Regions from separate parts of the Variovorax glacialis genome, predicted to be linked through region 1. Evidence: riboswitches for the same ligand, from Rfam matches in the RefSeq annotation. Region 1 holds a riboswitch; the other holds the start of a gene.
What was found. A riboswitch is a leader RNA that binds a small molecule or an ion and turns the genes downstream of it on or off. The one in region 1 is predicted to bind glycine.

Region 1 (22,456 bases):
CGAGGAACTGCTTCATCACCGCCGCGCCGGCGCCGGACGGCACGAAGACGAACAGCGCGTCGGGCTTGGCATCACGCACCTTTTGCAGGAAAGGCGCGAAGTCCGGATTGCGCAGGGGCACGCGCAGCGACTCGATCACCTTGCCGCCGTTGAGCTCGAAGCGCTCCTTGAAGTATTTCTCGGCATCGTTGCCGGGGCCGTAGTCGCTGACCAGCGTCACCACCGACTTGATGCCGTTCTTGGGTGCCCAGTCACCCATCGCGACGGAGACCTGCGGCAGCGTGAAGCTGGAGCGGACGACGTACGGCGAGGCTTGCGTGATGCTCGACGTGGCGGCGGCCATCACGACCAGCGGCGTCTTCGACTGGGTCGCGATGGGCGCGGCGGCCAGCGCGGCCGGTGTGACGCCAAAACCGGCGAGCACGTTGACCTTGTCGTTCACCACCAGCTCCTGGGCCAGGCGCTTCGTGACGTCAGGCAGCGCGGTGTCGTCCTTGACGATCAGCTCGATCTTCTTGCCCGCCACGGTGTCGCCGTTCTGTGCCATGTAGAGGCGCGCCGCGGCTTCGATCTGGCGGCCGGTGGACGCCTGCTGTCCGGTCATCGGCAGGATCAGGCCGATCTTGAACGTATCGGCGGCATGGGCCAGGGGAATGGCCAGCGCGATGGCGGTCAAGCTGGCGGCCTGGACGAGGTGGCGACGTAGCATAAAGCTCTCCTTCATGGATGGATGCTGGAACGGGGGATATTGTGACCAGATGCAAACGCACCGGAAGGACGGCAAACACCTAGCTTGCCGACGATGAAGATGTTTTCTGCGCGATCAGCAATTGGGCCGCGCGATCATCGCGCAAACGCTGCGGCGACTCATGGACTTTCGGGTCGCCAGGCGGAATCGAGCGTGATCGTGCCGACCGCGCGCGACACGCAGGCGCAGATGCGCTGGCCCGATTGCTTCTCGTGTTCGCTGAGGAAGACATCGCGATGGTCGATTTCCCCATCGACCGCGAGGACATCCATGGCGCACAGGCCGCACTCGCCGCGACGGCAGTCCCACAGGGTCTGGACGCCCGCGGCTTCGAGCGCTTCGAGCAGCGTGCTGCCGGCCGGGACCGTGATCGCCATGTCGTGGCGCGGGATGCGGACCTCGAAAGCCTGCGCCGCGAGCCGGCCGCTGCTGCCAAAGGTCTCGAAGCGAAGGTCCGCCGGCGCGCGGCCGGCAGCGGCCCAGGCGCGCTTGACCGTTTCGAGCATCGGGACCGGTCCGCAGGTGTAGAGCTGGCCGCCGGGCGGAAGCGCCGCGATCTCGGATGCGAAATCGATCGCCGCGCTGCCGGCATGCGCCTGCACGCTGGTCGTTTCGCAGGCGCCGAATGCCTCTTGCAGTGCCGGCAGATAGGCCAGTTCCTGCTCGCTCCGCGCGCCGTAGAGCATGCGCACTTTCACGCCGCCACGTTGCGCCAGCGTTGCCAGCCGCTGCGCCATGTAGACCAGCGGGGTGATGCCGATGCCGCCCGCCACCAGCAGGTAGCCGGGTGCGGTGAGGTCGAGGCCGAAATGGCTCTGCGGCTCGCTCACCAGCAGGCGATCGCCCGTCGCAAGCCGCCACATCGCGAGCGATCCGCCACGGCCGTCGTCCAGACGCTTCACCGCAATGCGCCACGCCCGACCGTCGGGTGCTCCGACCACCGAATAGGAGCGCGTTTGCATGCGCCCCGAACCCGGTTCGCCGACCAGCACCTGCACCTGCAGATGCGCGCCGGGCTCGTGCCCGGCGACGATGCCGGATTCGGGCGTGATCTCGAACTCGCGCACCGTCGGGGTGAGGTCGCGGCAGGCGGTGATGCGCGCCGGCATCCAGTGGATATCGCTTTTCATCTTGAAGCTTTTTCAGGCCCGGCGGCGGATGAGCTGCACGCCCGGCAAGGGATGGTTCTGCGCGCCATGCAGCGCTTCGCGGAGGTTGCGCTGGGCAATGCGGCTGTGCTCGCGCATCAGCGCCTCGGCGCGCGAGCCTTCGCGGTTCTCGATCGCGTCGAGCACCTGCCCGTGCTGGTCCTGCGCGATCAGCAGCATGTCGCGCGCGGCGGGCGAATTGGCCTGGACGACGACGAAACCCGAGGGCGACGCGAACGGCAGATTGATCACGCGCTCCAGCTGCTGCGCGATCAGCGGGCTGCCCGACATCTCGGTCAACAGCCGATGGAACTCCTCGTTGTAGGCGACGTAGCGCGAGAACGCCGCATCGTCGAGCGCAGCGTCGCGCAGCAGCTCGTCGATGCGTTTCAGGCAGGCGCGCGCCTCGCGCAACACCACAGGCGGCGCGCCCCGCTCGGCCGCCAGGCGGGCGGACAGCCCTTCCAGCGTGCCGCGCAGTTCGATCGCGTCGGCGACATCGCGCTCGGAGAAAGTGCGAACGGCATAGCCGCCGTTCGGCAAGGCCTCCAGCAGGCCTTCCTGTTCGAGTCGCATGAGCGCGCTGCGCACTGGCGTCCGGGAGACACCCAGCAGCTCGGAAATCGCGACCTCAGCAATGCGCGCGCCGCCCGGCAGTTCGCCGGCGAGCACCATCTCGCGCAATCGCAGTTGGGCCTTGACCGCCTGCGACCCACCGGCTTCGGCGGGTTCGCCCACAGCGGACGCCGTGGCTGTGCTCACGCGCGCTCCGCCACGGCGGGCTGGATCGGAATGGTCGTCGCACGCGGCTTCTCGCGCGCGACCATCTGGTCGATGAGCCGCCGCGCCCACATCGCGCCGGCATCGATGTTCAGGTTGTAGAAGCTGTAGTCCGGCCGCTCGTCGATGGCGCGCTGCTGCGCTTCGAGCACCACTTCGTCCTCGCGGAAGATGCCTGCCACGCCCTCGCGCAACTCGTGCGTCAGGCGCTGCTCGCCGATGCAGTAGTTCCGCGCAAAGGCCCAGAAGTAGAGGCAGGTCTTGTCGGTTTCGGGCGTGATGGTGTTGAGCACGTAGCCGTTGACGCCCTTGCTGCGGTCGCCCGGCTGGCCATCGCGCGGCACCGCGCCGGTGCCCGCCTCGGCCACGCCAACATCGATGTTGACCGTGCAGGGCCCTTCGAAGCGAATGATCTGCCAGCGATCGACCTTGCCCCGGTAGCCGTGCGCATGGTGGATCTGCCCAGCCCAGAACGGCGGCGCATCGATGTTTTCCATCCAGCGCGTGACGGTCGCCGACCGATCGCCGTGGGTCGCCACGAAAGGCGCCTCGGCCACTTCGCGGTTGCCGATCGACGAGCCGTGCACGAAGGTCTCGTGCGTCAGGTCCATCAGGTTGTCGACGACCAGCCGGTAGTCGCATGCGACGCGGATCATCTTGCCGTCACCGGCCCATTCGGGGTCGTCGTTCCAGTGCATGTCGGGCACCAGTGACGGATCGGCCTTGGCCGGATCGCCCGGCCACACCCAGACGAGGCGGTGTTTCTCGACCACCGGATAAGCGCGCACGCAGGCCGACGGATTCAAGGTCTCCTGACTGGGCATGAAGGTGCAGCGCCCCTGGCTGTTGTAGACCAGCCCGTGGTAGCCGCAGACGAGCTCGTCGCCTTCGAGCCGACCGAGCGACAAGGGCATCAGCCGGTGCCAGCACGCATCCTCCAGCGCGGCGACCTGCCCATCGGTGCGCCGGTACATCACGAGTTTCTGGTTGCAGATGGTGCGTGCCAGCAGGGCGTGCTTGACTTCGACGTCGTACGCGGCGGCGTACCAGGCGTTCAGCGGAAATGGGCTCGTAGGGGCATTCATGGATACTGACTGTATACATTAGAGGCGTGAAATCCAGTCTTTTGGACCAATTTCAGGGTAAACACCAGTCTTTCTGTATCCACAACAGGGGTGCCCTGAGCGGATACGATCGACCGTTCTATTCCAGATTCGACGGAGCCAACCCATGTCCCAGCACGCCGCCCTGCCTGCCCGCTACGACCACGTCGGCAGCTTCCTGCGCCCCAAATACCTGCTCGAAGCGCGCGAACAGAAAGCCAAGGGCGAGATCACGCCCGAGCAACTTCGCAAGGTCGAAGACAAGGCCATCACCGAGATCGTCAAGTTCCAGGAAGACGTCGGCCTCAAGAGCATCACCGACGGCGAATTCCGCCGCACGTACTTCCACATCGACTTCCTCGAGCAGCTCGGCGGCGTGAAGACCGACATCCCGGTCACCATCCGCAAGCCCGACGGCACCGAGGAACTCGCACCGCCCGTGATGCGCGTCATCGACAAGGTGCGCCATGCCAAGAACATCCAACTCGCCGACTTCCAGTACCTCAAGAGCCAGGTGTCGGCGGGCAACACGCCCAAGGTCACCATCCCCTCGCCCACGATGCTGCACTTCCGCGGTGGCCGCGCCGGCATCAGCAAGGAGGCCTACCCCGAACTCGACCCGACCTTCTACGACGACGTCGCGAAGGCCTACGGCGACGAACTTCGCTCGCTGGCCGAAGCCGGCTGCACCTACGTGCAGATGGACGACACCAACCTCGCCTACCTCTGCGACGAGCGGATGCGCGAAGCCGCCCGCCAGCGCGGCGACGACCCCAACGAGCTGCCGCACCGCTACGCCGCCTTCATCAACAAGGTGGTCGCACAGAAACCGGCCGGCATGACCCTCGCGATGCACCTATGCCGCGGCAACTTCAAGAGCACCCACGCGGCGGCCGGCAACTACGAGCCCGTGGCCGAGGCGCTGCTGAAGGAGATGGACCTCGACGCCTACTTCCTCGAATACGACGACGCCCGCTCCGGCGACTTCCGCCCGCTGCGCTTCCTGCCCAAGGGCAAGACCGTGGTGCTGGGCCTGGTGACCACCAAGTTCGGCGAGATGGAAGACAAGGACGAACTCAAGAGCCGCATCGAGGCCGCCGCCAAGTACGTGTCGCTCGACCAGCTTGCGCTGTCGCCGCAGTGCGGCTTCTCGAGCACGGTGCACGGCAACAACATCGCCGTGGAAGCCCAGCGCGCCAAGCTGCGTTTGGTCATCGAAACCGCGCAGGAGGTCTGGGGGAGCTGAGCTCGCCCCCAGGCTTCGCGCACTTCGTGTCGCTTCGCCTACCCCCTGCCGGGGGCAACACCAGCGGCCCGGCGAAGCCGGTTCCGCGGTGGTTCTGAGCTCGCCCCCAGGCTTGCTCACTTCGTGTAGCCGCCTACCCCCTGCCGGGGGCAACACCAGCGGCCCGGCGAAGCCGGTTCCGCGGTGTTCCGCGACCGGGCTGGATGAGTTGGTTTGATTTGGCGCGCCGGTGAAGTAGGCTTCGGGGCATGAAGCTCTTCACCGGTCCGCTCAGCATGTTCGGCGCCAAAGCGCAGATCGCGTTGCTTGAAAAGGGGCTGGCGTTCGAATGCGTCATGGTGCCCTTCGACCGGGATGACAACTATGAGCCGAAGCACCCAGAGGTGCTGCGGGTCAACCCGAAGCGGCAGGTGCCTGTGCTGATCGACGGCGACGTAGAGCTCTTCGACTCGACGCAGATCTTCGAGTACCTCGAAGACCGTTCTCCCCTCCCCCCGCTCTGGCCTGCCGACGTCGCGGCCCGGGCGCGGGCCCGGCAGCTGGAGCTCAAGTCGGACGAGGTCTATTTCCCTCTTGTGGTGAAGCTCTTCGGGCTTCAGCACGACATGCAAAGCGCCGCGGCCGTGGCGGCCTGCGGTGCCTGCGCCCGCTTCCATGAAGAACTGGATCGGCTGCTGGCCCAGCGCGACTATCTCGCGGGCGACTATTCCTACGCCGACATCGCGTTCTACATGGCGCACGTGTTCGCCGACCGCAAAGGCGCGGGGATGACCGAGGCCACGCCGCGGCTGGTGAAGTGGCGCGATCGCGTAGGCGCACGGGGTGCAGTGCGCCAAGTGGTCGGCGCGATGATGGGCTTCCTTGCCTCGGAGGGCCGCCCCGTACCCGCCTTCCTGCAGCATCTCCGCACGTGAACCGGCTCGACGACCTGCTCGACGAGCTATTGGACTGGCTCCCTTCGCCGTCGCAGCACCTGCTGGTCGTCACCTTCGCGCTGCTGGTGTACGTGCTGACGACGCGCGCACGGCGCGAGCAGCGGGCGCCCACCACGGCGATCGCGTGGGTCATGGGGCTGGTGCTCGTGCCGTACATCATCTTCCCGATGTACCTGATGTTCGGCCAGCGCAAGCTGCGGCCGACCGGCTCGCCTCGGCCGCCGAGGTCCGCACCGGCGGGCCACTGGGCCGCCGACCTGATCGAGAGCTTCGGCCTCGCCGCGCCGGGTCGCTGCACCCCGCGTTTTCACGCCGACGGCGGCGCCGCGCGCGACGCTTTGTTCGAAGTGATCGAGGGCGCAAGCCAGCGCCTCGACGTATGCACCTTCATCATCGGGGACGACGCATTGGGTCACGAGGTGATCAATCGGCTGTCGCGCCGGGCGCGCGAGGGCATCAAGGTGCGCGTGCTGCTCGACGGCTTCGGCGCGCTGTCGCTGCCGCGCTCGCACTTCGACGCACTGCGCGAAGCAGGCGCCGAGGTCGCGGTGTTCCGCCCCATCTTCAGTCTGCGCCGCACCGGACCGCGCAACCTGCGCAACCATCGCAAGCTGACCATCGCGGACGACAGCCGGATGTGGTCGGGCGGTCGCAATCTCGCGGGCGAATATTTCACCGGCAACGACGATCATCCGATCCCTTGGCGCGACCTTTCCTTCGACCTGCAGGGCAGCGTGGCGGCGGCGGCGGCGCGGCAGTTCGACCATGACTGGGCCTCGGTGCGCAAACGCAAGCCGCGCGCGATCTCGGCGGACGACGACCCTTCAGCGGAGGGCTTCGCGCAGTTCCTCCCCAGCGGCCCCGACCAGACCGAAGACACGGCGCATGCGCTGCTGATCGACGCCTGCTTTCGCGCCGAGCATCGGGTGCTGGCGATCACCCCCTACTTCGTGCCCGGCGACGGTTTGCGGGACGCCTTGCGGCTGGCGGCTCGGCGCGGGGTGCAGGTCACCATCGCGATGCCCGCGCAATCGAACCACCGGCTCGCCGACTTCGTGCGCGCCCGCGCGATGCGCGACCTCGCGCGCGCCGGCGTCATCTTCCGCATGCTGCCCTTCATGGCCCATGCGAAGGCGGTCGTGGTCGACGACAACCTGGCGCTTTGCGGCTCGATCAACCTCGACATGCGCAGCCTGTTGCTGAACCACGAGGCAGCGGTGGTGTTCTATGGCAACGACGAGGTCGAATGGCTGGCCCAGTGGATCGAGACCACCTCCTCCGCCGGCGAGTCCTACCGTGCGCGCAGGCCGGGCCTGATGCGCGACGTGGCCGAAGGGCTGCTGCTCACGATCGCTTTCCAGCTCTAGCCTTGTTCGTGTAGCTCGCATTGCCCAGCCCCGTGCCGATGGTCAGCACGGCCCAGCGCTTCACGTCCTGCATGAAGGGCAGCTCGCTCAGGCCCTGGACCACGGCGTCGTTGTGCATCAGCACTTCGGTGGTCTCGCCATGGATGGTCGGGATCCGCTTGCACAGTTCGCTGGGCAGATGGAAGGTGTCGCCTTCCCAATCGCCTGGGAGGTTCTGCGTGCCGCGCGAGATCGAACCGTCCTTGCGGATCAGCCCCGGGCATCCGATGCCGATGAAGGGCGCGAGCCGGATGCCCTTCTTCTTGCAATAGCGCACCTGGGATTCGATCATTTCCGCGAGATGGTCGATCAGTTCCTTTCGGCTGGGCCCGTCATCCTTGTGGCGCCACTTCTCGCGACGCATCACCTTGGCCTTCGACAGGTCCTTTGCACGGTTACGCCGCGTCTTGACGATGCCGCAGCGCACATTCGTGCCGCCGATGTCGAGCGCGAGGATCGCGTCGTACTTCTTCAGCATGGCCCGCGGCGTGAGGTGAACCCAGCCCAGCAGGCCGCCGTCGTCAGTCTCGTGACAGATGCGCGCAAGTTGCACCGAAACTTTCATGTCCTGGAGGATCGCCGCTGCCTGCAGGATCGCGCGCTCGCCGACGTCGCTCTCCGGAAAGCCGCCGCCGATCACGATCCGCTCGACGCCCTTCCACGAAGGCTGGCGCATGAAGCGATCGATCACCCAGGCCAGTTCTCCAGCGAATTCCTCGATCGCGGCGTGCACCACGTCGGCCGCCTCGGAGGCCCTGGCTTCGCCCAGCGCCGCGTCCAGCGCGCGCTTGCTGAGGTCCTTGGAATGACGGCCGCCCAGCGGATCCTTGCCCTTGCGGCGGCGACGCTGGCGCCAGCGTTCGAGCAGTTTCCGGAATGCGGTCTGGCTGGCCTGGTCGCCGATGAAGCCGTCCTTGTCGCGAACCTGAAGGCTGTAGCCCTCGACGACGACGGAGGGCAGTTCGCGTGCGCCATGCACGTCGGGAAGCGGAAGCAGGTCACGTTCGGATGGCATCGAATCTTTCATCGCGGTGGAATCAGTCGGCGGTGGTGTCCAGTATCAGGCGTGCAGTTTCCTCCGGCGCGTCCCAGTGCGGAAAGTGGCCGCAGCGCTCGAACCAGTGCAGGCGCGCATCCGGAAAAAGCTGCTGCGCCCGCGCCGCCTGCCGGGGCAGGCAGATGCGGTCCAGCCGTCCCCAGCCGATCACCATCGGCTTGGCGATGCTGCCGATTGCAAGCCCTTCCAGCGGCGCGGCACGCACCAGGTCGCGAAGTATCACGCTGAAGGATTCCGCCGACGCGTAGCTGCGCATCTCCTCCAGCACGAGCGCCGGCGACAGCCGGGTCGGCTGGGCCGAGAACTGCGCCAGCAGCAGCTTGCGCGACCATTCGTGCTCGGCGATCGCGGGCATGGCGAACCTGAGACCCCGTACCAGTCGCCGCGAGAAGCAGATCGAAGTTTGATAGATGTAGCGCTCCCACCCGGCCCAGAACCCGCCCGGCCCCAGCGAAACGACGGAGCCCAGGACACCACCCCGCTCCGCGAGTTCAAGCACCAGCCGGGCGCCCAGCGAACTGCCGACCGCATCGGTGCCGATCAGGTCATGTTCCTTGAGGAACTGGGCGACCGCGTTGCCGAGCGTGCGCACCGACACCTCCCCCGCGAGCGGAGGGCTCTTGCCGAAGCCCGGCAAGTCGATCGCCACCACGGCGCGTTCGGCAGCCAGCGGATTCAGGACGGTCTGCCACGAGCGCCAGCTGCTGCCCAGTCCATGCACGAGCAACAGGGGCTTCCCTTCACCGCGTCGGACGTAGTTGATGAGCACGCGTTCACTTTGCGTTCATCCATGCCCTCGCAGCGACAGCAGGCCGCACGACCCGGTGTAGGAGAACGAGCCAGCCCCACAGCGCGCCGATACACTGGGCCGATGCTTTCGTCGCGCCGCCCATGGCTCGCCGCCCTGATCTGCCTGGGTCTGCTCTGCGCTGCCACGTTCGCGCGCGCGCAGGCGGAAAGCCTGCGCATCGGTTCCAAGCGCTTCACCGAGTCGTACATCCTGGCCGAGGTGCTCGCGCAGACCGCAGCGCCGCAAACGCCGACACCGCCCATCGTCCGGCAAGGGCTGGGCAACACCGCGATCGTCTATGAAGCCCTGCTCTCGGGTGGCATCGACCTTTACGCCGAATACACCGGCACCATCGCCCTGGAAATTCTCAAGAGCCCCCAGTCGATGACGCGCGAAGCCATGAACGCGGCCCTCTTGCCGCTCGGCCTCGGCGTTGCGATTCCGCTCGGCTTCAACGACGGGTATGCGCTGGCCATGCGGGCCGCCGATGCCGACCGCCTCGGCGTGCGCACGCTGAGCGATCTGGCGAATCACCCCGAGCTGAAGCTCGGCCTGTCCAACGAGTTCATCGGCCGCGCGGACGGCTGGCAGGGCCTGGCCACGCGCTATGGATTCAAGCAGACGCCGACCGGCCTGGACCACGGGCTCGCCTACGACGCGATCGCCGCGAAGCAGATCGACGTGATCGACATCTACACCACCGACGCCAAGATCGACCATCTCGGCCTGCGCGTGCTCCAGGACGACCTCGGCTACTTCCCGCGCTACGACGCTGTCGTGCTCTACCGTCTGGACGTCACGACGCGCGCGCCCAAGGCCTGGGCGGCGCTCCAGAAGCTTGAAGGGCGCATCGACGAGCGCGCGATGATCGCGATGAACGCACGTGCCGAACTGCAGGGCGTGGCCTTCGACGTCATCGCCCGCGACTTCCTGGCGCAACAGGGCCAGGGCGTTGCGAAGGCGGCCCCGGCCGGTGCCCAGGACGCCGGCTCGCGCGGCTTCATGGCCAAGCTGCTCGGCCCCGACCTCGGCCGGCTGACGCGGCAACACCTGATGCTCGTCGCGGTGTCCGTCGGGCTCGCGATCCTCATCGCGGTGCCGCTGGGCGTCCTGGTCTTTCCTCATTTGCGGACGCGCGCGACAGTGCTCGGGCTGACGGGCCTGCTGCAGACGGTTCCTTCGCTCGCGATGCTCGCCGTGCTGATCTCGCTGATGGGCGCGATCGGCACGCTGCCGGCGCTGGTCGCGCTTACGCTCTACGCGCTGCTGCCGATCATGCGCAACACCGTCACCGGGCTGGCCGAGGTTCCCGCCGGATTGCGGCAGGCAGGCACTGCCCTCGGCATGACCGGGGTGCAGAACCTGCAGGTCGTGATGCTGCCGCTGGCGCTCCCCACGCTCCTTGCGGGCGTGCGCACCGCGACGACGATCGCGATCGGCACGGCGACCATCGCGGCCTTCATCGGCGCCGGCGGCTTCGGCGAGCGCATCGTGACCGGGCTTGCGCTCAACGACCGCGAATTGCTGCTCGCAGGCGCCGTACCGGCCGCGGTGCTGGCGCTGCTGAGCGAGGCCTTGTTCGAGACCATCGACTACGTGATGCGCCGGCGCATGCAAGACTGAAACCGCCCACCTGGAGGATCCTTCGTCCATGAACATCGTCATCACCGGCGGTGCCGGCTTCGTCGGCGCACGACTCGCCCGCACCCTGCTCGCTCGCGGGCATCTCACCTTGGCCGGTGCCACGCCTGCGTCGATCGAGGGCATCACGCTCGTCGACCGCGTGGCACCACCTGAAGATCTGGCGCAGGATCCGCGCGTGACCGCGGTCGTCGGCGATCTGAACGAGTTGCTCACCAGCGCGCCCGAACGCGCTGTGCCGCGCGACACCACGCTGCTCTTCCACCTGGCCGCGGCGGTCAGCGGCGAATGCGAGGCCGACTTCGATCTCGGCATGCGCAGCAACTTCGCCGCCACCAATGCACTGCTCGACGCCTGCCGCAAGCTGGGCACCGTGCCGACGCTGGTCTTCTCGAGCTCGCTCGCCGTGTACGGCAATTCGCCCGAGCAGCCCTTGCCCGAGGTCATCACGGACAGCACCCTGCCCACGCCGCAGACCAGCTACGGCATCCAGAAGTTCATCGCCGAACAGCTGGTGGCCGACTACACGCGCAAGGGCTTCATCAACGGCCGGAGCGTGCGGCTGATGACGGTCAGCGTGCGACCGGGCATGCCCAACGGTGCGGCCTCTGGCTTCTTCAGCGGAATGATCCGCGAGCCGCTCGCCGGCGTTCGCGCGGCCTGTCCTGTGGCGGACGAAACGCCGGTGGCGATCGCGTCGCCGACGCGCACCATCGAAGGGCTTGTTCGCGCAGCCGAAGCGAGCGACGCGCAATGGGGACCGCGCACTGCGCTCAATCTCCCATCGCTGTCAACCACCGTCGGCGAGATGGCCGCGGCACTCGGCCGCGTCGCGGGAACCACAGCGACGAACCTGCTCGACCGCACGCCCGACCCTGCGATCCGCCGCATCGTGAAGAGCTGGCCCGGACGCTTCGAGACCGTGCGCGCGCGTGCGCTCGGGCTCGACGCCGACGCGAGCTTCGATGACGTGATCCTCGAATACGTCCGCGAGAATCCGGGCGCGATCAAGGTGTCCGTGCAGGCGCCGTCAGGCTGAACGAATTCGGCGGCCGGCGTGCCGCCAATCCCTTACACTCATTCCCGTCAGGAGAGAGCCCCGCGACAGCGGTGCCGCCGAAGGCGCAGGTCCCCCCATCACAAGGGCCCGAACGCTCAGGCAAAAGGACTGACGAGGCGCCCCTCCACACGGGCGTTTCCTTGCTGGAGAGAGGCGGCCCGTCATCGAGTCGGAGGGCCGTCCACCGAAGGAGCAAACCCCGATCGTGGGGCGAATCTCTCAGGTAAAGCGGACAGCAGGGGTGGCCCATGGCTTCGGTCATGGATCTGGACTGCCCCTTTGGAGAGTGCCTTGGCCTCCGCATCGACCGACGATCTTCTGAAGACACCGCTTCACGCCCTGCACGTGGAACTTGGCGCCCGCATGGTTCCCTTCGCGGGCTATTCGATGCCGGTGCAATACCCCGCAGGCCTGATGGCCGAGCACCGCAACACGCGCGAGGCCGCCGGCCTGTTCGACATTTCGCACATGGGCCAGTTGCGCCTGGTCGGCCCCGATGCGGCGGCAGCCTTCGAGACCCTGATGCCGGTCGACGTGATCGGCCTCGCGCCGGGCAAGCAACGCTACGGCCTGTTGCTCAACGACGAGGGCGGCATCCTCGACGACCTGATGTTCTTCAACGAAGGGCACGATTCGCTGTTCGTGATCGTGAACGGCGCCTGCAAGGTGGCCGACCTCGCGCACATCACGGCGAAGATCGGCCAGCGCTGCCAGGTCCTGCCGATGCCCGACCAAGCGCTGCTGGCGCTCCAGGGGCCGCAGGCCGCGGCGGCGCTCGCCCGGCTGTCGCCCGGCGTCGAGCGCTTCGTCTTCATGACCGGCGGCGCCGTGCAGATCGGCGGCCTTCCGGCCTTCGTCACGCGCAGCGGCTACACGGGCGAGGACGGCTTCGAAATTTCCGTCGCGGCCAAGGATGCGGAAGCCCTGGCCCGCCTGCTGCTCGCCCAGCCGGAGGTCAAGCCCGTCGGGCTGGGCGCGCGCAATTCGCTGCGCCTCGAAGCCGGGCTCTGCCTCTACGGCAACGACATCGACGAAACCACCACGCCGGTCGAGGCATCGCTCGGCTGGGCGATGCAGAAAGTGCGGCGAACGGGCGGCGCACGCGAAGGCGGCTTTCCCGGCGCGGCGCGGATCCTCGCGCAACTCACGGCCGCCAGCGGCACGGCGGGCCACCTCGATCACGAGACGCTGAAGCGCAAACGCGTCGGCCTCGTGGCGCTGGATCGCGTTCCGGTGCGCGATGGCACGCTCCTTGAATCATTCGAAGGCGTCGCCATCGGCCATGTGACCAGCGGTCTGCTCGGACCGACGGTCGACCGGCCAGTCGCCATCGCCTATGTCGCGCTGGCCTATGCGGAGCCGGGCACGCGCATCCAGGCCGTCGTGCGGGGGAAGCCCGTGCTCATGGAAGTAAGCACCATGCCTTTCGTTCCTGCCCGCTACTACCGAGGCTGACCCCACCAATACCCAACTACCCAAGGAGCTTCATTCATGACCATCAAGTACACCAAGGACCACGAGTGGGTCAAACAGGACGATGCAACGCTCGTCACCGTCGGCATCACGGTGCATGCGCAGGACGCGCTGGGCGACGTGGTCTTCGTCGACCTGCCGGAAGTCGGCAAGACCTTCAGCCAGGGCGAGGTCGCGGGCGTGGTCGAGTCGGTGAAAGCTGCGGCCGATGTGTTCATGCCGGTTTCGGGCGAGATCACCGAGGTCAACGAGGCGCTGCGCGCCGACCCGTCGCTCGCCAACAGTGCGCCAATGGATGCCGGCTGGTTCTTCAAGGTCCGCGTCAGCGACGCGACCCAGCTCGAAGCGCTGCTGGACGAAACCGCCTACGCCAAGTTCGCCGAAGACAACTGATCCTCCACTGCCTCTCCTGACCCAACGACCATCTCCATGTCGACGCCCGTCCTGCCCACCCTCCCCTCGCTCGGCGAACTCGAGAACGCCGAGGAATTCATCGCGCGCCACATCGGCATCGAAGCCGCGGACGAGACGCGCATGCTGGCTGCCGTCGGCTCGACGACGCGCGCCGAACTGATCGACGGCATCGTGCCGCCGGCCATTCGCCGCAGCCGGCCGATGCGCCTGCCGGCACCGTTGACGGAGGCCGACGCGCTGGCCGAACTCAAGGCGATAGCGTCGAAGAACAAGGTGGCGCGCAGCTTCATCGGACAGGGCTACTACGGGACGCACACGCCCGGCGTGATCCTGCGCAACGTGCTGGAGAACCCCGCCTGGTACACGGCCTACACGCCCTACCAGGCCGAGATCTCGCAGGGCCGGATGGAGGCGCTGGTCAATTTCCAGACGATGGTCTGCGACCTCACGGGCGTGGCCATTGCCAACGCGTCGATGCTCGACGAGGCGACGGCCGCCGCCGAGGCGATGACGCTGGCCAAGCGCAGCGTGAAGAGCAAGAGCAACGTCTTCCTGGTGTCGGGCGATTGCCATCCGCAGACGATCGAAGTGATCAAGACGCGTGCCGCGCCGCTGGGCATCGAGGTCAAGGTCAGCACCGTGTCCGAGACCCTGCCGCACCTGATGGCGAGCAGTGAATTCTTCGGCGTGCTGGCGCAATACCCCGCCACCACTGGGCACGTGCACGACCTGCGCCCGCTCGCGGGCCACGCGCACCAGTTCGGCGCCGCCTTCTGCGTGGCGGCCGACCTGCTCGCGCTCACGCTGCTGGTGCCGCCCGGCGAATGGGATGCGGACATCGTCTGCGGCACCACACAGCGCTTCGGCATGCCGATGTGCAATGGCGGGCCGCATGCGGCCTACCTCGCGTGCCGCGACGAATACAAGCGTTCGCTGCCCGGCCGCATCGTCGGCGTCAGCGTCGACACGCACGGCGCGCCCGCCTACCGCCTCGCACTGCAGACGCGCGAGCAGCACATCCGCCGCGAGAAGGCCACCTCCAACATCTGCACCGCGCAAGTGCTGCCGGCCGTGGTCGCCAGCATGTACGCGGTCTATCACGGGCCGCAAGGGCTGCGGCGCATTGCGCAGCGCGTCGCCGCGCTCACCGCGGTGCTGGCGCAGGGCCTGGAGCAGATGGGACGGGAGCTCGTCAACGTGACCGCCTTCGACACCGTCACCGTCAAGACCGGCGAGGACACCGCCAAGATCCTCGAACGCGCCGAGGCGGCCAGCTTCAACCTGCGCCACCGCCTGCAGAACCACCTGGGCATCTCGCTCGACGAGACCACGACGCGCGCCGACATCGAGACCCTGTGGGCCCTCTTCGTGCCGACCGGCAAGCCGATGCCGCGCTTCGAGGACCTCAGCGGCCGCATCACGCCGCGCATCCCCGAGGACCTGCGCCGCACCAGCGACTTCCTCGCGCACCCGGTGTTCAACACCCACAAGAGCGAGACGGCGATGCTGCGCTACGTCCGCAGCCTGAGCGACAAGGACCTCGCGCTGGACCGCAGCATGATCCCGCTCGGCAGCTGCACGATGAAGCTCAACGCGACGAGCGAGATGATCCCGATCACCTGGCCCGAATTCGCGAACATCCACCCCTTCGCGCCGGCCGAGCAACTGCAAGGCTACGCGCAGCTCGACAAGCAGTTGCGCGCGTGGCTTTGCGAGGCCACGGGCTATGCCGGCATCAGCCTGCAGCCCAACGCGGGCTCGCAGGGCGAATACGCGGGCCTGCTGGCGATCAAGGCCTTCCACGAAGCGAAGGGCGAAGGCCATCGCAACGTGTGCCTGATCCCCTCTTCGGCGCACGGCACCAACCCTGCCAGCGCCCAGATGGTCGGCATGCAGGTGGTCGTGACCGCCTGCGACGCCGAAGGAAACGTCGACATCGACGACCTCAAGCGCGCCTGCGGCACGCACGGCGACAAGCTCGCGGCGGTGATGATCACCTACCCCAGCACGCACGGCGTGTTCGAGACCCGCGTGAAGGAACTCTGCGAGATCGTGCACGCGCACGGCGGCCGCGTGTACGTGGACGGTGCCAACATGAACGCGCTGGTCGGCGTGGCCGCGCCAGGCGAGTTCGGCGGCGACGTGAGCCACCTCAACCTGCACAAGACCTTCTGCATCCCGCACGGCGGTGGCGGGCCCGGTGTCGGGCCGGTGTGCGTGGTCGAGGACCTCGTGCCCTACCTGCCCGGGCATGCGACCGGCGGCATCGCCTCGCACGGCGTGGGCGCCGTGTCTGCGGCACCGCTGGGCAACGCGGCCGTGCTGCCGATCAGCTGGATGTACTGCCGGATGATGGGCGCCGTCGGCCTCAAGGCCGCGACCGAGATCGCCATCCTCAGCGCCAACTACATCAGCTCGCGCCTGAAGGACCACTACCCCACGCTGTACGCCAGCCCGAACGGCCACGTCGCGCACGAGTGCATCCTGGACCTGCGCCCGCTCAAGGACGCCAGCGGCGTGACCGCCGAGGACGTCGCCAAGCGGCTGATCGACTACGGCTTCCACGCGCCGACCCTGAGCTTCCCGGTGCCCGGCACGCTGATGGTCGAGCCGACCGAGAGCGAGCCGCTGGCCGAGCTCGACCGCTTCATCGACGCGATGATCGCCATCCGCGGCGAGATCCGCCGCGTCGAGGAAGGCGTCTGGCCCAAGGACGACAACCCGTTGAAGAACGCGCCGCACACGGCGGTGAGCCTGCTCGGCACCGAATGGACCCGCCCGTATTCGCGCGAGCTCGGCGGCTTCCCGCTGGCAACGCTCAAGCAGGCCAAGTACTGGCCGCCGATCGGGCGGGTCGACAACGTCTACGGTGACCGCAACCTGTTCTGCAGCTGCGTGCCGGTGGGCGACTACGCCAAGGCCTGAATCGCCGCGTCAACATTTTTTTACAACGACGGTCGAAAAGCTGTCGATCTCGCAGTCGCCGCTTCGACGTTGAAGTAGAGCCCCGGAAAAGCCCCGGTCACACCGACCGGATGCCGGGCTCCCGATTCAAACCAAGGAGCAAGGACATGCGATTCATGGTGATAGTCAAGGCCAGCAAGGACTCCGAAGCCGGCATCCTTCCCACCGAGGCCCAGCTGACCGCGATGGGCAAGTACAACGAAGAGCTGGTCAAGGCCGGCGTCATGCTGGCCGGCGAAGGCCTCCAGGCCAGTGCCAAGGGCGCCAGGGTGCGCTTCTCGGGCAAGCAGCGGACCGTGATCGACGGCCCCTTCAGCGAGACCAAGGAGCTGATCGCCGGCTTCTGGCTCTGGCAGGTCCGCTCGAAGGACGAGGCCATCGAATGGCTCAAGCGCGCCCCCTTCGAGGGCGACGAAGTCGAACTGCGCCAGGTCTTCGAGATGGAAGACTTCGGCACGGAACTCACCCCCGAACTGCGCGAGCAGGAAAAGCGCCTTGCGGCCGAAATGGCCGCCAGGAAGCCCTGACCGCCCGTCCGCAGGGAGATCCGACCATGAAATTCATGATCATCCGCAAGGCCGACAAGGACACCGAGGCCGGCATGATGCCCACCGAGCAGCTCGTGACCGACATGATGAAATACAACGAGGAAATGATCAGGGCGGGCGTGATGTTCGACGGCATGGGCCTGCAGCCGAGCGTGAAGGGTGCGCGCATCAAGTTCAACGGCGGCAAGCCGACGATCACCGACGGGCCTTTCGCGGAGGCGAAGGAGCTGATCGCAGGCTTCACGCTCATCCAGGTGAAGTCGCGGGATGAAGCCCTCGAATGGGCCAAGCGATGGCCGCCCATCGACGGCAATGGCAACGTCGAGCTGGAACTGCGGCAGGTGTACGAGGCCGAGGACTTCGGCGCCGAGTTCACGCCCGAGCTCCGCAAGCAAGAGGAGCTGCTGCGCGAACGCGCCGCCGCGCGCGACGACCCGGGGCGGCCGCACCCGTGACGACGGCCGACGCGCACCGCACAGTCAACGCCGTCTGGCGCATCGAATCCGCCAGGATCATCGGTGCGCTCGCACGGATGGTGCGCGACGTCGGCATCGCCGAGGAACTGGCGCAAGACGCGCTGGTCGCCGCGCTCGAACAGTGGCCGCGCGAAGGCATCCCCGACAACCCCGGCGCCTGGCTCACCGCCACGGCGAAGCGGCGGGCGATCGACCTGCTTCGCAAGCGGACGCTGCACGCCGGCAAGGAAGACGAAATCAGCCGGGAACTGGATGCCCGGCACGCCATGGCCGCAGCCGATTTCGCCGAAGCGGTCGATGCCGCGATCGACGACGACGTGGGCGACGACATCCTGCGCCTGGTGTTCACCGCCTGCCACCCCGTCCTCTCGCCCGAAGCCCGCGTCGCACTGACCTTGCGCCTGCTCGGCGGTCTCACCACCGACGAGATCGCCCGCTCCTTCCTCGTGCCCGAAGCGACCATCGCCCAGCGCATCGTCCGGGCCAAGCGAACGCTGGCCGCCGCGCGCGTCCCCTTCGAGGCGCCACGCGCCAGCGAGTTGGCTGCGCGGCTCGCGTCGGCGCTCGAAGTCATCTACCTGGTCTTCAACGAGGGCTACGCCGCCACCGCCGGCGACGACTGGATGCGTCCAGCGCTGTGCGAGGAAGCGCTGCGGCTCGGCCGCATCCTGGCCGAACGCATGCCCGAAGCGTCGGAGGTCCACGGCCTGGTCGCGCTGATGGAAATCCAGGCATCGCGCTCGGCGGCGCGCGTCGATGCCAATGGCGACCCGATCCTGCTGCTCGACCAGAACCGCGGGCGCTGGAACCAGATCCTGATCCGGCGCGGCCTGGCTGCGCTGGCGCGTGCCGAAAAGCTCGGCGGCGCGCTGGGCCCCTACGCACTGCAGGCCGCGATCGCGGCGTGTCATGCGCGGGCCCGCGTCGCGGCCGAGACCGACTGGACGCGCATCGCCGCCCTCTACGAAGCGCTCGCGCAACTCGCGCCTTCGCCGATCGTGGAACTGAACCGCGCGGTCGCGCTGTCCATGGCCTTCGGGCCCGCCGTGGGCCTGGAACTCGTCGACACGCTGCGTTCAGAGCCGCAACTGCAGGGCTACCACCTCCTGCCCAGCGTGCGCGGCGACCTGCTCGCCAAGCTGGGACGCAGCGGCGAGGCCTACGTCGAATTCAAGCGTGCCGCGGAACTCACGCGCAACGGGCGTGAACGCAAGCTGCTGCTGATGCGCGCGCTCGCCTGCTCGGGCGGCGCGGCCGCGTCGGCGGCCGACTGAGCCGACGCCGAACTATTTCTTCGCGATCGCCCCGGTCGCGATCTGGCGACGGAATTCGGCCAGCTTGGCCTTCATCCGGCGTTCGTTGACCGGACCCATGCGGATCAGGATCTTCTGCCCCGCCGACAGCGATTCGAGCTCCGGATCCACGAACTCGTAACGCACCCACGGGCGCTCGGACTGCATCTCGCCCTTCACTTCCGTCAGCTTCACCTGCACCGGTCCCGTCGGTACCGGCGTCTGCAGCAGGTGGTCGATCACGGCGACGAGACGGTCATTGAAATAGCGCCCCGGATAGCCGAGTTCCTCATAGGCCTGTTGGAACAGCGGATAGAGCTTGGCGTAGAGCGCTGCCGCGCGGCCAGGATCGACCGACTCGGCGAAAAGCACGAAGGGCGTGTACCGGTTGCCATTGTCGGGACTGATCGTCTTCGCCTCGCCATTGCCCTGCACGGTGAAGCGATTCGGCGTCGGATTCGTCGGCCACACGCGCGTAGTCGCCTGTGCGCGCGGCAGGTTGTCGACCGTCGCCACCACGCGCCGCACGAAGCCGTCGGTCTGCAGGAAGGATCCGACCCCCTTCTTGCCCAGCAACTCGTTGAGCGCAGCGTTCACGCGGGCATCGGCGTCGTTGAGCGGAGGCAATGTCGCGTCGGGCTCGGCCAGCGCATCCAGCGGATTCTGCGGACCCGTGACCACGGGCTGCGGCGGCGGCGCGTCGGCCGGCGCGCCTTGAGGCTGCGGCATGGTCGCGACGGGCGGTTCCGACGCCGTTTCCTTCTGCAATGACCAGCGCCACCACGCGAACGCGGCCGCGAGAATCACCACGACGACGATCACCAGCATCCACACCGACGATTCGCGTGCTGGCCTGAATTCTGCTGCGTCCCGTTCGGGCATGGTGGAATCGTCCTTTCATTGGCGGTCGGATGTGCGCGGTCCATTTGAATCCACGACAGCACCCCGACCGTAACGCCCTGTGACCGCTTGGAACCCTTATGAACATCGACTTCGCGACCCTCACCGAGTACCAGCGTTACAAGCTCATGGCAAGCCTGATCGTGCCACGTCCGATCGCGCTCGTCACCACGCTCGGCCCCGACGGCATCGTCAACGCCGCGCCCTTCAGCATGTTCAACATGCTGGGCGAGGAACCGCCGATCGTGATGATCAGCGTCAACCGCCTGCAGGACGGCGTTCTCAAGGACACTGCCGCCAACATCGTGCGCACCCGCGAATTCGTCGTGCACCTCGCCGACGAGGACATCGCCGAACAGATGCACCGCTGCGGCGACCGCCACCCGCCGCATGTGAGCGAACTCGACGTCGTCGGCTTTACCGCCCTGCCCAGCAGCGCCGTGAAGCCGCCCCGCATCGCCGAGGCGCCCGTCGCCTTCGAATGCACGCTGTGGGAAACGCTGGAAACCGAAAGCCGGCAGATCTTCATCGGCCAGGTCCGCTGGATGCATGCACGCGACGAACTGATCGACACCGAAACGTGGCGCGTCCGATTGCAGCACTACTTCCCGGTGGGGCGTTTCGGCGCGAGCTTCTATGTGAAAACGCGCGAACGCTATTCCCTGGCCGCGCAAGGCGAGACCCGCAGCACGTCGATCGACGAGATGTAGTGCAAGAGGACCACCGCGCAATCTACTCCTTTGCCAACAAAGTGGTCATCGGCTGTGCGGTCTACCCCTAAGGTAGGCGCCGCCTTACACGCACGAACTGTCAATTGAAGTTAAAACGACGCTTGTTACGGCTTCAGCGACGGAGGATCTGATGTTCAGTTTTTTCCAACCCAACCGAAACGGCCACTTGCGACGTGTCATGACGCTGCTTGAAGAGGCCCACCTGGCCCGCATCGAGCACCAGGCGGCGGCGGAGCATCACGGCGCCCTGGCCCGCATGTACGCCGAGCGCGCCAAGCGGCTGGAGCGGGAGGTCTATGGATCGACGCACGTTCCGCTGGGAGAAGGAGGGTCGGCACCTCACAAGACTTCCGACGAGAAGCCCGTCGTCTACGCGCTGGACGCAGGCCGCCGTCTTGAAGGACAAGCCAAAGGCTGAACCGTCAGAATTTCCAGTTCAGTGTGGCGCGGACGCCGTTGTCTCGCATGCCGCTGCCGGCCTGTCCCGCATAGGACATGCTGAACACGGCGTTCCTGGCGATCGGCGCCTCCACTCCGAGTTCGAGCACGGCCGTGTTCCGCGCGATGGGTACCCCGGCGACACTGAAGGCGCTGGAGCCGTCGAAGCTGAGCAAACTCGTCGGCACCGTGCCCCCATACGCATGGCGCCAACCCAGCATGCCTCGCGCCGTCCAGTCGGTGCCCCCCACCTCGAAAGTCGATGCGGCGCGCAAACCGAGCGTGGAAAAGGTGGCGCTGGTGGCGTCGCTGCGGCCGTTCACGGCGCCGACGGTTCCCTGCTCCAGAAATCCGTCCGTTGACTGCCTGACGTAGGCCAGATTCGCGAACGGTTCGTACTGGATAGTCCCCGCGTCGATGCGTTGGCCGAGTTCGCCGAAGACCTGGGTGGTTCCCGCGTTGTATTTACCGCCAAGTCGATCGGTATAGCCGGGGAAGGAAACAGCGCGGCTGGTATCGATGGCGTGCCACGTGTAGGCGGCTCCCAGTCGCAGGCCCAGATCGCCCCATTGCGTGCCGCCATAAACGCCGATGTCATAGTCGTCGCTGCTGCCCGACGCGTTGCGATCGTGCGCGTTGAAGCTCGAACGGCTGTACCCGGCCATCATGCCGACGCGCCACGTGTCGGCCACACGCAGATCGGCGCCCCCGAGGAGACCGCCGATCGAGCGATCCAGTTTCGCGGCATTGCCGTCCGCATCGGTGCTGCCCCACGATCCAAAGGACCGCGCCCAGGCCACGGGGCGGTCCGGATTGCATTCCATGGCTGCGAGCGTCGACTCTTTGCCGATGGCCTTTGCACTGATCCGGGGATCGGCGCCGCCGACGGCGCAGAGGGCTTGTCGAACGCGATCGGTCGATGCATCGCGCACGAAATGGCTTGCCTCGATCATCTGCGTCTTGGCGGAGGCGTGGATCTCACCCGACAACTGGTTGAAGGCGTCGCGCGCCTGGACGTCGGTCTCCAACAGGCCGACCGCGTCCTTCAGTCGGTTTCCATCGGGCAAGTCATTCAGGCTCCGGGCAGTCGCGATCTCGTTGTGAGTCTGCGCGGCGCTGACGAAATTCCTGACCTGCTCGGGCATCAGGTAGACGTTGTTGGCATCGTAGGAATCGACGAGTCTGAAGAATGTGCCGGAAGTGTCTCCGCCGAGCGTGTACCTGCCGGTCACGCCGTTCCCGGCGGTCAGCACCGTGTAACGCGAGTTCAGGGAATAGGCGCCTGGCGTGACCTTGGTCACGTTGA
Region 2 (8,248 bases), on a different contig from region 1:
CACTGGATTGCGCCGCCGCGTCGCCAGGCTGCTCGATCGCGCCATCGGCGAAAAGCCCCAGCGCGACCCGGTCGAGCACCTCGTTCGCCTCGCCGCCTACAGTCGCAAGAGTGCGCGCGTCCTGCGCGAAGAGGCGGGCATGCCGCAGGGCACGCGTATCGGCGGCCTGCTGAATCTGTTCACCGATGCCGCGGCCTTCAACCATCGAATGGCCCGCGCCCCACACTGGTCCGAACTCGGCTGCGAGGAACAGCTCTTTTCCGCCGATGACGCGATCCGCATGGAGCCCGCGCTGAAGGCCATCCGCGACAAACTTGCCGGCGCGACTTACTCGGCCGAAGACCCGGCCCGCGATCCTTCGCAGTTCGCGGCAAGCCTGGTCTTCCTCTGCCGCGCGGCGGGCGTGCGTTTCCTGACAAAGCACACGGTGGTGTCGCTGAAGGACCGCGACGGCCGCATCGACCGCGTCGAGGTGCTCGATCCCCATGGCCGCGCCACCACGCTCCGTGCCCAGGCCTATGTGCTGGCGCTGGGCTCGTCGAGCGTCCAGCACGCGGAGTACCTGGGCGTCTCCATGCCGCTGCGTTTCGTGCGCGAGTACATCGTGACGATACCGGTCAAGGATCCGACCCGCGCGCCGCGCGTCGCGCTGCGCGATCGCCAGGGCAAGCTGCGCATCGATCGCGTCGAGACGCCACAAGGCGACCACCTGCGTGTCACCGCCACGGTTCGTGCCGGCCTGGACGAGGAAAGCGAACCCGATTCGGACCGCTTCGATGCGATCCTGACGCGCGTCGAGATGCTGCTCCCGGGCGCGGGCGACATGGCGCACGCATCGCTCGCCACCGAGATGCACGCCGTGAGCAGGACCCGACTGCCGATGATCGGCAAGACGCGCCTCCCCAACCTGTTCCTGAACACGGCGCCCGGCACACCCAGCTGGATCAATGCCCTCGGAGCGGGCAAGTCCATCGCCCGCATCGTCAGCGGCCTGCGCCCCGAACTCCAGTTCGCCTTCAGGGGCTTGTAGCCTTGAGGCCTCCGGCCGCCTACAATCGCCGCACTGCAGGAGAGCGGGCCGCGAAAGCGGCCCCACCGAAGGCGCAAACTCCCATAAACGCTCAGGTCGGCTCGCAAGACGGGCCTGTACTGCACCAACTGTCATAGCCGTCTGGAGAGCCATCACTTCACTCGCATGCGAGCGTGATGCACCGAAGGAGCAAACCCGCTGCGGGCGCAGCGGGTGAATCTCTCAGGTACCGAGGACAGGGGGAGCGGCAACTTGGACGTCCGGTCCGGTTGCTTTTTCCATTCAGCTTCCGAAACCGATCCGTCCGAGCGCTGCAACCTTCGAAGGTGCTTTCAATGCGTGTGATCGTTCTTGGCGCCGGCCTGCTCGGCGTGACCTCGGCCTACTACCTCCAGCAACTCGGTCACGAGGTGACCGTCATCGACCGGCAGGCCACGCCGGCCGCGGAAACCAGCTTCGCCAACGGCGGGCAGATCTCGGTGAGCCACGCCGAGCCCTGGGCCAACCCGGGTGCGCCACTCAAGGTACTGCAATGGCTCGGCAAGGAAGACGCTCCCCTGCTCTTCCGCATGCGCGCCGACATGCGGCAATGGCTGTGGGGGCTGCAATTCCTGCGCGAGTGCACGCCGGCGCGCACCCGCCACAACATCGAGCAGATCGTGCGGCTCGGCACCTACAGCCGCGACACCCTGCAGCAACTGCGCCGCGACACCGGCATCGGCTACGAGCAGCGCACGCAGGGCATCCTGCACTTCTACACGACGCAGAAAGAGTTCGACGCCGCCCTCGAACCCGCCGAGCAGATGCGCGCCCTGGGCTGCGACCGCCAGGTGATTTCCGCCGACGCGGCCGTGAAGATCGAGCCCGCACTGGCCCACATCCGCTCCCAGCTCGCCGGTGCCACCTACACGGCCGAAGACGAATCCGGCGACGCCAACCGCTTTGCGCGCGAACTCGTCAAACTGGCCACTGCGGCCGGCGTGAAGTTCCTGATGAGCCACACCGTGACGGCGCTGCGCGAGGCCGGCGGCAGCATCGACCACGTCGAGGCCACCGACAGCGAAGGCCGCTTCCAGCGCATTCGCGGCGACGCCTTCGTGCTGGCGATGGGCTCGCTGAGCCCGCTCTACGCGGCGCCGCTCGGCATCCGCCTGCCCATCTACCCGGCCAAGGGCTATTCGGTCACCCTGCCGGTGAAGGACGCGTCGAAGGCGCACCAGGTCTCGTTGACCGACGACGAGTACAAGCTGGTCTTCTCGCGCTACACCTCCGAGTCGGGCGACCGGCTGCGGATTGCCGGAACGGCCGAATTCAACGGCTATGACCGCGACCTGAACCGCGTGCGCTGCGAGGCGATCGTGCGGCGCGTCGAAGAACTCTTTCCCGGCGCCGGCGATGCCGCCAATGCCCAGTTCTGGACCGGCCTTCGCCCCGCGACGCCGAGCAACGTGCCGCTGATCGGCGGGACGAAGCTGCCGAACCTGTTCCTGAACACCGGCCACGGCACGCTCGGCTGGACGCATGCCTGCGGCTCGGGCAAGTCGATCGCCCGGATCGTGAGCGGCCTGGCGCCGGAAGTCGACTTCGCTTTCACCGGCCTGCGCGCAAATGCGTCGCCCGCGCTGCAGCCCGCCTGAGCGGCAGGCGCTCAGTCGTTGCAGGTGAACACCGTCAGCACGCCGGTGTAGCCGTAAAGATGGTTCCGGGCGATCTCGCCCGCCGCGAAGAAGCCGACCAGCGGCACGTCGCCCAGCGCGTGGCGCACGATCTGCAATTCCGCCCCCGGCGCGCCGAAGTGCGGACCGCCGCGGCCGGAGCAGCTCACGTAGACGGCTCCCGCGATGCGCCGGGCCGGATGCGGCGCCGCCTCGGCCTCGCCGGCCGCCACCGCGCGGGCCGTGGCGAGCGTCTGCTCCTCCGGCTCCAGTTCCTCGCGGATCTCGGCGCACACACGCATCAGGTCTGATCGCGCCGCCTGCGCGTTTCGTCGGCAGAAGGTCATGCGCATGCCGACCTCGGCGACGTCGGCGATCGCCACGCCGCGACGCGTCGGGTCGAGCCCGATGATGTGGCGCACGCGAACGTCGGCGCCGAGGTCGCGCGTGCGTCGCACACCGTCGCTGCCGGCTTCGGCCAGACCCACGAGCGTGGCGCGCACTGCATCGACCGCCTGCTCCGGCGCGTCGAGCGATACGTGGAGGTCGTCCAGCAGCACATCGAGCGCCGGATCGCCGTCGAGTTCGAGCAGCAGGTTGCCGTCCGCCTTCGTGATCTCACGCTCGCGGGACACCGGCTGGCAGCCCTGCGTAACCCGCGACACCAGGCGCACGCCTTCGCCGAACACCACCCCCGACAAACCCCCTGAAAACACGCCGCCCACGGCCCCATGGCCCCGGATGTTGCCGTTGCCACCGATGGCGAACTGCAGCGAACCGGCGCGCCCCGAAGACAGGCCGCCGAACAGGTAGCCGGTGTCGGTGCGATCGGCCATTTCGGCGATCAACTCGCCGAGTTCGGGCGTCCGCGGGTCGGCATGCACGAGCGCGGTGTGCGCGGCAAAGCCGCTCATTTCCGAACTGGCGAGCGGCGCCACGCCCGAGAACACGCGGTACTGGTCGCTGGGCAGTTCGCACAGCATCACGCTCAGGGCCGGCTCGTCGAAATACTCGGCGTTGTTGGCGGCCACGCCCACGCCCACGGTGCCGGACCAGTCCGTGATCTCGGGCAGTTCGGCACCGAGGTGGTCGAGGATTTCCTGTGCGTCGGCCGCGTAGTGGTCGGTGATGTAGAGCAGGCCCAGCGTGGGCGAGCGGGCGTAGTCGGGCAGCGCCATCTGCGCCCGCAGTTGGGCGAGCACGAGCCCGGCCGCCATGCGCCATTGCGGATGGGTGGCGTGACCGGAGGGAAAGAGCTTCATGCGCGCGGCTTTCTGTCTGGGTTCGTCCAGGGACGTCAGCGCGCGCGCTTGCGCGCCGGAGCCGACGACTTGCCGGCAGCGGCGTTGCGGCCGGTCGATGTCTTCTTGCTGGCGGCCGCAGCGGCCGGCTTGCGGGTCGCCTTGGCCGGTGCCGCGCCCATCGCCTTGCCGACGGCTTCCGCCATGGCCGGCACCTTCAACTGCGAAGCGTCCTGCATGGCCGAGGCGGCGATCTGCTGGAACTGCTGCGTGAGCGCGCCCCACCACTGAAGCGGATCGACCACGCCGGCGCCATCCGCCGACGCACCGCCGGCCGCTTTCGAAGCCTTCGACTTCGCAGCGGGTTGCTCGTCGGCCTCGACTTCGACGTCCTCATCCTCTTCTTCCTCGACTTCCGGCTCGGGTTCCGGCGGCGCGGCGCGGAACGAAGGAGCGGGTGCAGGCATCGGCGCGGGCGTCGGGGCGGAGGCCTGGCGGGTGAAGACGCTGGCGAGGTCTTCCATGCGCACGTTCATGCCGCGGAGCGTCGAGAGCGTCATCTTCTGCACCTCCAGCGCCTGGATGGTCGCCTTGAGCGCGTGGCCGTTCTGTTCGAGCCAGTACTGCACGGTCTTGAGTTCCTGGATGCGCTTGTCGACTTCCTCGACGCTCAGCGTCGGCGCCACCCAGCTCGACAGGCTCGGCATGCCGGGCACCGCGCTCGCGCCGGCCGAAGCGCTGCCGCTCGCCAGATTCCTGAGAAAGTCGAAGCCCGGAACGAACTGGCTGAAGGCGAAAGGCTTGCTCGTGTCGCTCATGGGCGGTCTCCAGGGGTGTGGTTCTTGTCCGGGCAGCTTACTCCAAGCAGCGTGGCTTTTGGGCGCGTCAATGCTTGTGTTCGCCGCCGGCAGGCGCGGCCGCACCCGCGAGGACCGGGACTTCCAGCTCCTTCGTGCTCTTCTGGCCCTTGGCGTCCTCGAAAAGCAAGGTGAGCGGCACCGTGCTGTCCTTGACGAGCGCCTTCTTGAGGTCCATCAGCATCAAGTGATAGCCGCCCGGCTTCAGTTCGACGGTCTGCCGTGCGGGCAGGTCGAGCGCCCCCGCGGCACGCATGCGCATGGTGTCGCCTTCCATCTTCATCTCGTGCACTTCGGCTACCCCGGCAGCCGGGGTCGACGCACCGACCAGGCGCGCGCCCGACGGCGCGCTGAGCTTCATGAAGGCGCCCGTGCCGCTCTGGCCTGGTACGGAGGCGCGGATCCACGCGTCACGCACGTCGACCGCGGCCACGCCGGGTGCGAGCACGTCGAGGCGGGCGGCCGGGCTTTCGAGGCCCTCGGTCGAGACGCCGCTGGCGGGGACCTGCGCCCAGTCGGCGCTGCCGTTGTCGCAGGTCTGCAGCACCTTGAACCAGAGCACGCCGGGCGCCGCCGGCAGCTTGCCGCGCACGATGAACTCCGCGCGCTCGCTGCCGGGCAGGGCCGTCTGCGCCGATTCGGCCGTCCAGCGCACTTCGCCGCCGCTGTCGCCCGCTGCCTTCTGGACGTCCAGCTTCCAGCCCTTGCGCGCCTGCGCATCGGTAAAGCCGAATCCCTTGGGCAGGCGCACGGTGATGCCGGTGGTGCTCTTGGCCTCCTTGCAGGCATGGCCCACGCGGAATGCGGCGTCGTACTCGCTGCCCGCGGTGCCGCCGCCGGGTGGCAGGGTCACGTGGGCGAATGCCGCGCCGGTGCTGCACAGCAGTGCGCAGGCGGCAAGCTGCTTGAAATTGAAGGTGGCGTTCATGACGGGTCCTTTGTCGAGTGTGGAGTCAGAGGTCGAAGCGGAGTTCAGCGGTGTAGGTGCGCTGCGGATACGGATGGAAATTCCAGTACTGGTAGTTGTTGGCGTTGTCGATGCCGAAGGCGGCCGACCACTGCTTGTCGATCTGGTAGCGCACGCGCATGTCGACGGTGAAGTACTTGCTCGCCCCTGTATAGGCGAAGCCGTTCACGTCGCTGTTGTCGAGGGTCGAATACTGCTTGCCGCTGTAGCGGGCAGCGACCGTGAAGGCCCAGTGTGCATCGGGCTTGTACGTGGCAAACACCGTCGAGCGCCAGCGAGGCACGCGCGGCTGCCATTTGCCCACGCTGGCCGGATTGGTCGGGTTCTCCACGGTCTTCGAGTCCGCGAAGGTCAGGCTGCCGCCCAGGTCGAGCCCGCGCATGAAGACGTCCTGCCCGGTGTAGGCGAGCTCGAAGCCGGTCGTGCGCACCTTGGCGATGTTCTGCACGCGCGACACGGTCGTCGAGCCGGGAATGAGCTGGCTGTAGATTGCGTCGTCGGTGGTCTCGTGGAACAGCGTTGCGCGGGCCAGGCCGTTGCCGAGGTCCTTCTCGGCCGACAGTTCGCTGGTCCAGGATTTCTCCGGCTTCAGGAACGGGTCGTTGATGAACGACAGCGCCCCGCCGGTCGTCGCGCCGTACAGCTCGCCCACCGTGGGGAAACGCACTGCGCGGCCCACCGATCCCTTGAGTACGGTGTCATCGGTGAGCTGGTAGGCCAGCGCCGCCTTGGGCGACTTGTCGGACTGGCTGCGTGGCGGATAGGCGATGGCACTGGTCGCGACCTGCGTGAAGCCGTTGTCCGCCTGCCAGTCTTCGTAGCGCAGGCCGAGCACGGCCTTCCATCGGGGCGCAAAGGACCACGCATCCTGCACCCAGGCGCTCACGGTTTCGCTGTCGCCGCCGACATTGCTGACGAGGGTCGTCGGCGGACCGTCCAGCCAGCTGCCGAAGACGTTCGTCTTGAGGATGCCCAGCTTGTACGCATCGCGGCCGACGCCAAAATCCACGATGTGCGCGCCACCGATCCCCGGCGGCCGCCAGGTGCCCTTGGCCGCCAGCGTGTTCCAGCCGGTGCTGCCGCCCTGGTTCTGCAAGGTTCCCGCGCCGCCGATGGCGGCCAGCGGCAGCGGGATCGTCGGCTGGCGCTGCTGGTCGGTCGCGTAGTCGTACAGGCTCGCCGCCACCTCCCAATCCCACTCGCCCTGCGTATTGCTCTTGACCGACAGGCCGTGCATGTAGTGCGTCTGGTCGTCGTTGGTTAGCGGAAAGGCCGTCGGCGCCAGCGTGAAGCTGCGACCGAGGATGTTGATCGCCCCGGTGTAGACCGGTGCGCCGGCGCTGTTGCTCAGGTAGCTTGCCGACCGCCCTTCGGATGTGTTCTGCCACCAGCCCAGCGTGTAGGTCGCGCGCACCGTGGGCGAGAAGTCGTAGGCCAGCTTGAGCTTCGCGTGGTCCTGCACCGTGTGGTACTGGGTGCCCGTGCCAAGGATGTACCAGGGCATGCTGGTCGTGTTCAGGCCCGGGACGAAGCCGGTCACCGGCGTGCCGTTGCGGCCGACGGTGCCCGATGCGAGGGTGGCCGTGGTGAAGGTCAGCGGCTGGCCCTCGCTGTCGGTGCGGGAGACGTCGATCCACCACGACCAGTCGCCGCTCCTGCTGCCGATCGAGGCGCTGGTCTGCCAGCTGTTGAAGGTCTGGTGCGTGTTGTAGAGGTCGAAGGGCTGCGACGCATAACCCGCCTTGACGTGCGCTTCGAGCTGCGTCGGCATCCGGGTCACGTAGTCCACCACCGCCCCCGCCGAATTGCCCGGGTAGGCCGCTGAAAAGGGGCCGTACATCACGTCCACGCGCTCGATTTCCTCCGGCGTGACCAGCCCCCAGCGCGGTGCGTAGTTGGTGCCGTTGGCGATGCCGTTGCCCAGGTAGTTCGACAGCAGGATGCCGTCCGCATACACCGCCGAACGCGCACTGTTGCCGGTGCCGGAGGCGCGCGTCGACAGGATCGCGTGGTTGTAGTCGCCGATGTAGCGCTTGCGCACCAGCAGGCTGGGCAGGTACTTGAGCGCGTCCTCGCTGTCGGTCGCGTTGATGCGCGTCTCGATCTCCTCGCGCGTCACGCCTTCGATGGTGGTCGGGATCTGGGTCGGCAGCGATGTCGGCTGGCCGCCCGTGACCGTCACGACGCCCAGCGACTTGACACGCTCGGGGCTGTCCTCGGCTGCGGCGCCTTCCGTGGTCTGGGCGATCGCGGGCCCGGCGAGCCATGGAAAAGCTGCGCCCACGGCGAGCGACAGCAGGGTCTTCTTCTTCACTTGAATGCGCTCCTCGGCCCCTGTGGGGGCACCGATGCATGGCTGGGAGATCGACGCCGGCGCACCGGTGGGTGCGCAGCGGGATCAGCGGATGCAGTTCAGAGGAAGCGCGGAGGCCCGCGCGCCGGGAGCGGCGCAGCGGTGGCCGCTGCAATGCGCGCGGCGGGAATCGACTGGACGGCCA

Region 2: linked by a shared signal. The riboswitch ahead of ACSFBL_RS23675 (D-amino acid dehydrogenase) and the one ahead of gcvT (glycine cleavage system aminomethyltransferase GcvT) in region 1 are both predicted to bind glycine.

Annotation. Positions count from the first base shown of each region.
Region 1 is NZ_JBPJZT010000002.1:329,540-351,995, forward strand. Features, by position in the region: gene ACSFBL_RS06005 (ABC transporter substrate-binding protein) at 1-709, opposite strand, end outside; gene ACSFBL_RS06010 (PDR/VanB family oxidoreductase) at 868-1,878, opposite strand; gene ACSFBL_RS06015 (GntR family transcriptional regulator) at 1,891-2,658, opposite strand; gene ACSFBL_RS06020 (aromatic ring-hydroxylating dioxygenase subunit alpha) at 2,655-3,761, opposite strand; gene ACSFBL_RS06025 (5-methyltetrahydropteroyltriglutamate--homocysteine S-methyltransferase) at 3,907-5,025, shown strand; gene ACSFBL_RS06030 (glutathione S-transferase family protein) at 5,274-5,939, shown strand; gene ACSFBL_RS06035 (phospholipase D-like domain-containing protein) at 5,936-7,327, shown strand; gene ACSFBL_RS06040 (ROK family protein) at 7,305-8,381, opposite strand; gene ACSFBL_RS06045 (alpha/beta fold hydrolase) at 8,404-9,192, opposite strand; gene ACSFBL_RS06050 (ABC transporter permease/substrate-binding protein) at 9,295-10,836, shown strand; gene denD (D-erythronate dehydrogenase) at 10,865-11,893, shown strand; glycine riboswitch at 11,932-12,035, shown strand; glycine riboswitch at 12,048-12,160, shown strand; gene gcvT (glycine cleavage system aminomethyltransferase GcvT) at 12,206-13,369, shown strand; gene gcvH (glycine cleavage system protein GcvH) at 13,406-13,780, shown strand; gene gcvP (aminomethyl-transferring glycine dehydrogenase) at 13,817-16,726, shown strand; gene ACSFBL_RS06075 (YciI family protein) at 16,873-17,292, shown strand; gene ACSFBL_RS06080 (YciI family protein) at 17,319-17,768, shown strand; gene ACSFBL_RS06085 (RNA polymerase sigma factor) at 17,765-19,063, shown strand; gene ACSFBL_RS06090 (DUF3014 domain-containing protein) at 19,076-19,963, opposite strand; gene ACSFBL_RS06095 (flavin reductase family protein) at 20,062-20,691, shown strand; gene ACSFBL_RS06100 (hypothetical protein) at 20,843-21,130, shown strand; gene ACSFBL_RS06105 (autotransporter-associated beta strand repeat-containing protein) at 21,135-22,456, opposite strand, start outside.
Region 2 is NZ_JBPJZT010000009.1:139,290-147,537, reverse strand. Features, by position in the region: gene ACSFBL_RS23680 (FAD-dependent oxidoreductase) at 1-1,030, shown strand, start outside; glycine riboswitch at 1,057-1,152, shown strand; glycine riboswitch at 1,162-1,279, shown strand; gene ACSFBL_RS23675 (D-amino acid dehydrogenase) at 1,366-2,667, shown strand; gene ACSFBL_RS23670 (FIST signal transduction protein) at 2,679-3,947, opposite strand; gene ACSFBL_RS23665 (PhaM family polyhydroxyalkanoate granule multifunctional regulatory protein) at 3,983-4,744, opposite strand; gene ACSFBL_RS23660 (copper chaperone PCu(A)C domain-containing protein) at 4,812-5,711, opposite strand; gene ACSFBL_RS23655 (TonB-dependent receptor) at 5,737-8,064, opposite strand; gene ACSFBL_RS23650 (DUF2946 family protein) at 8,163-8,248, opposite strand, start outside.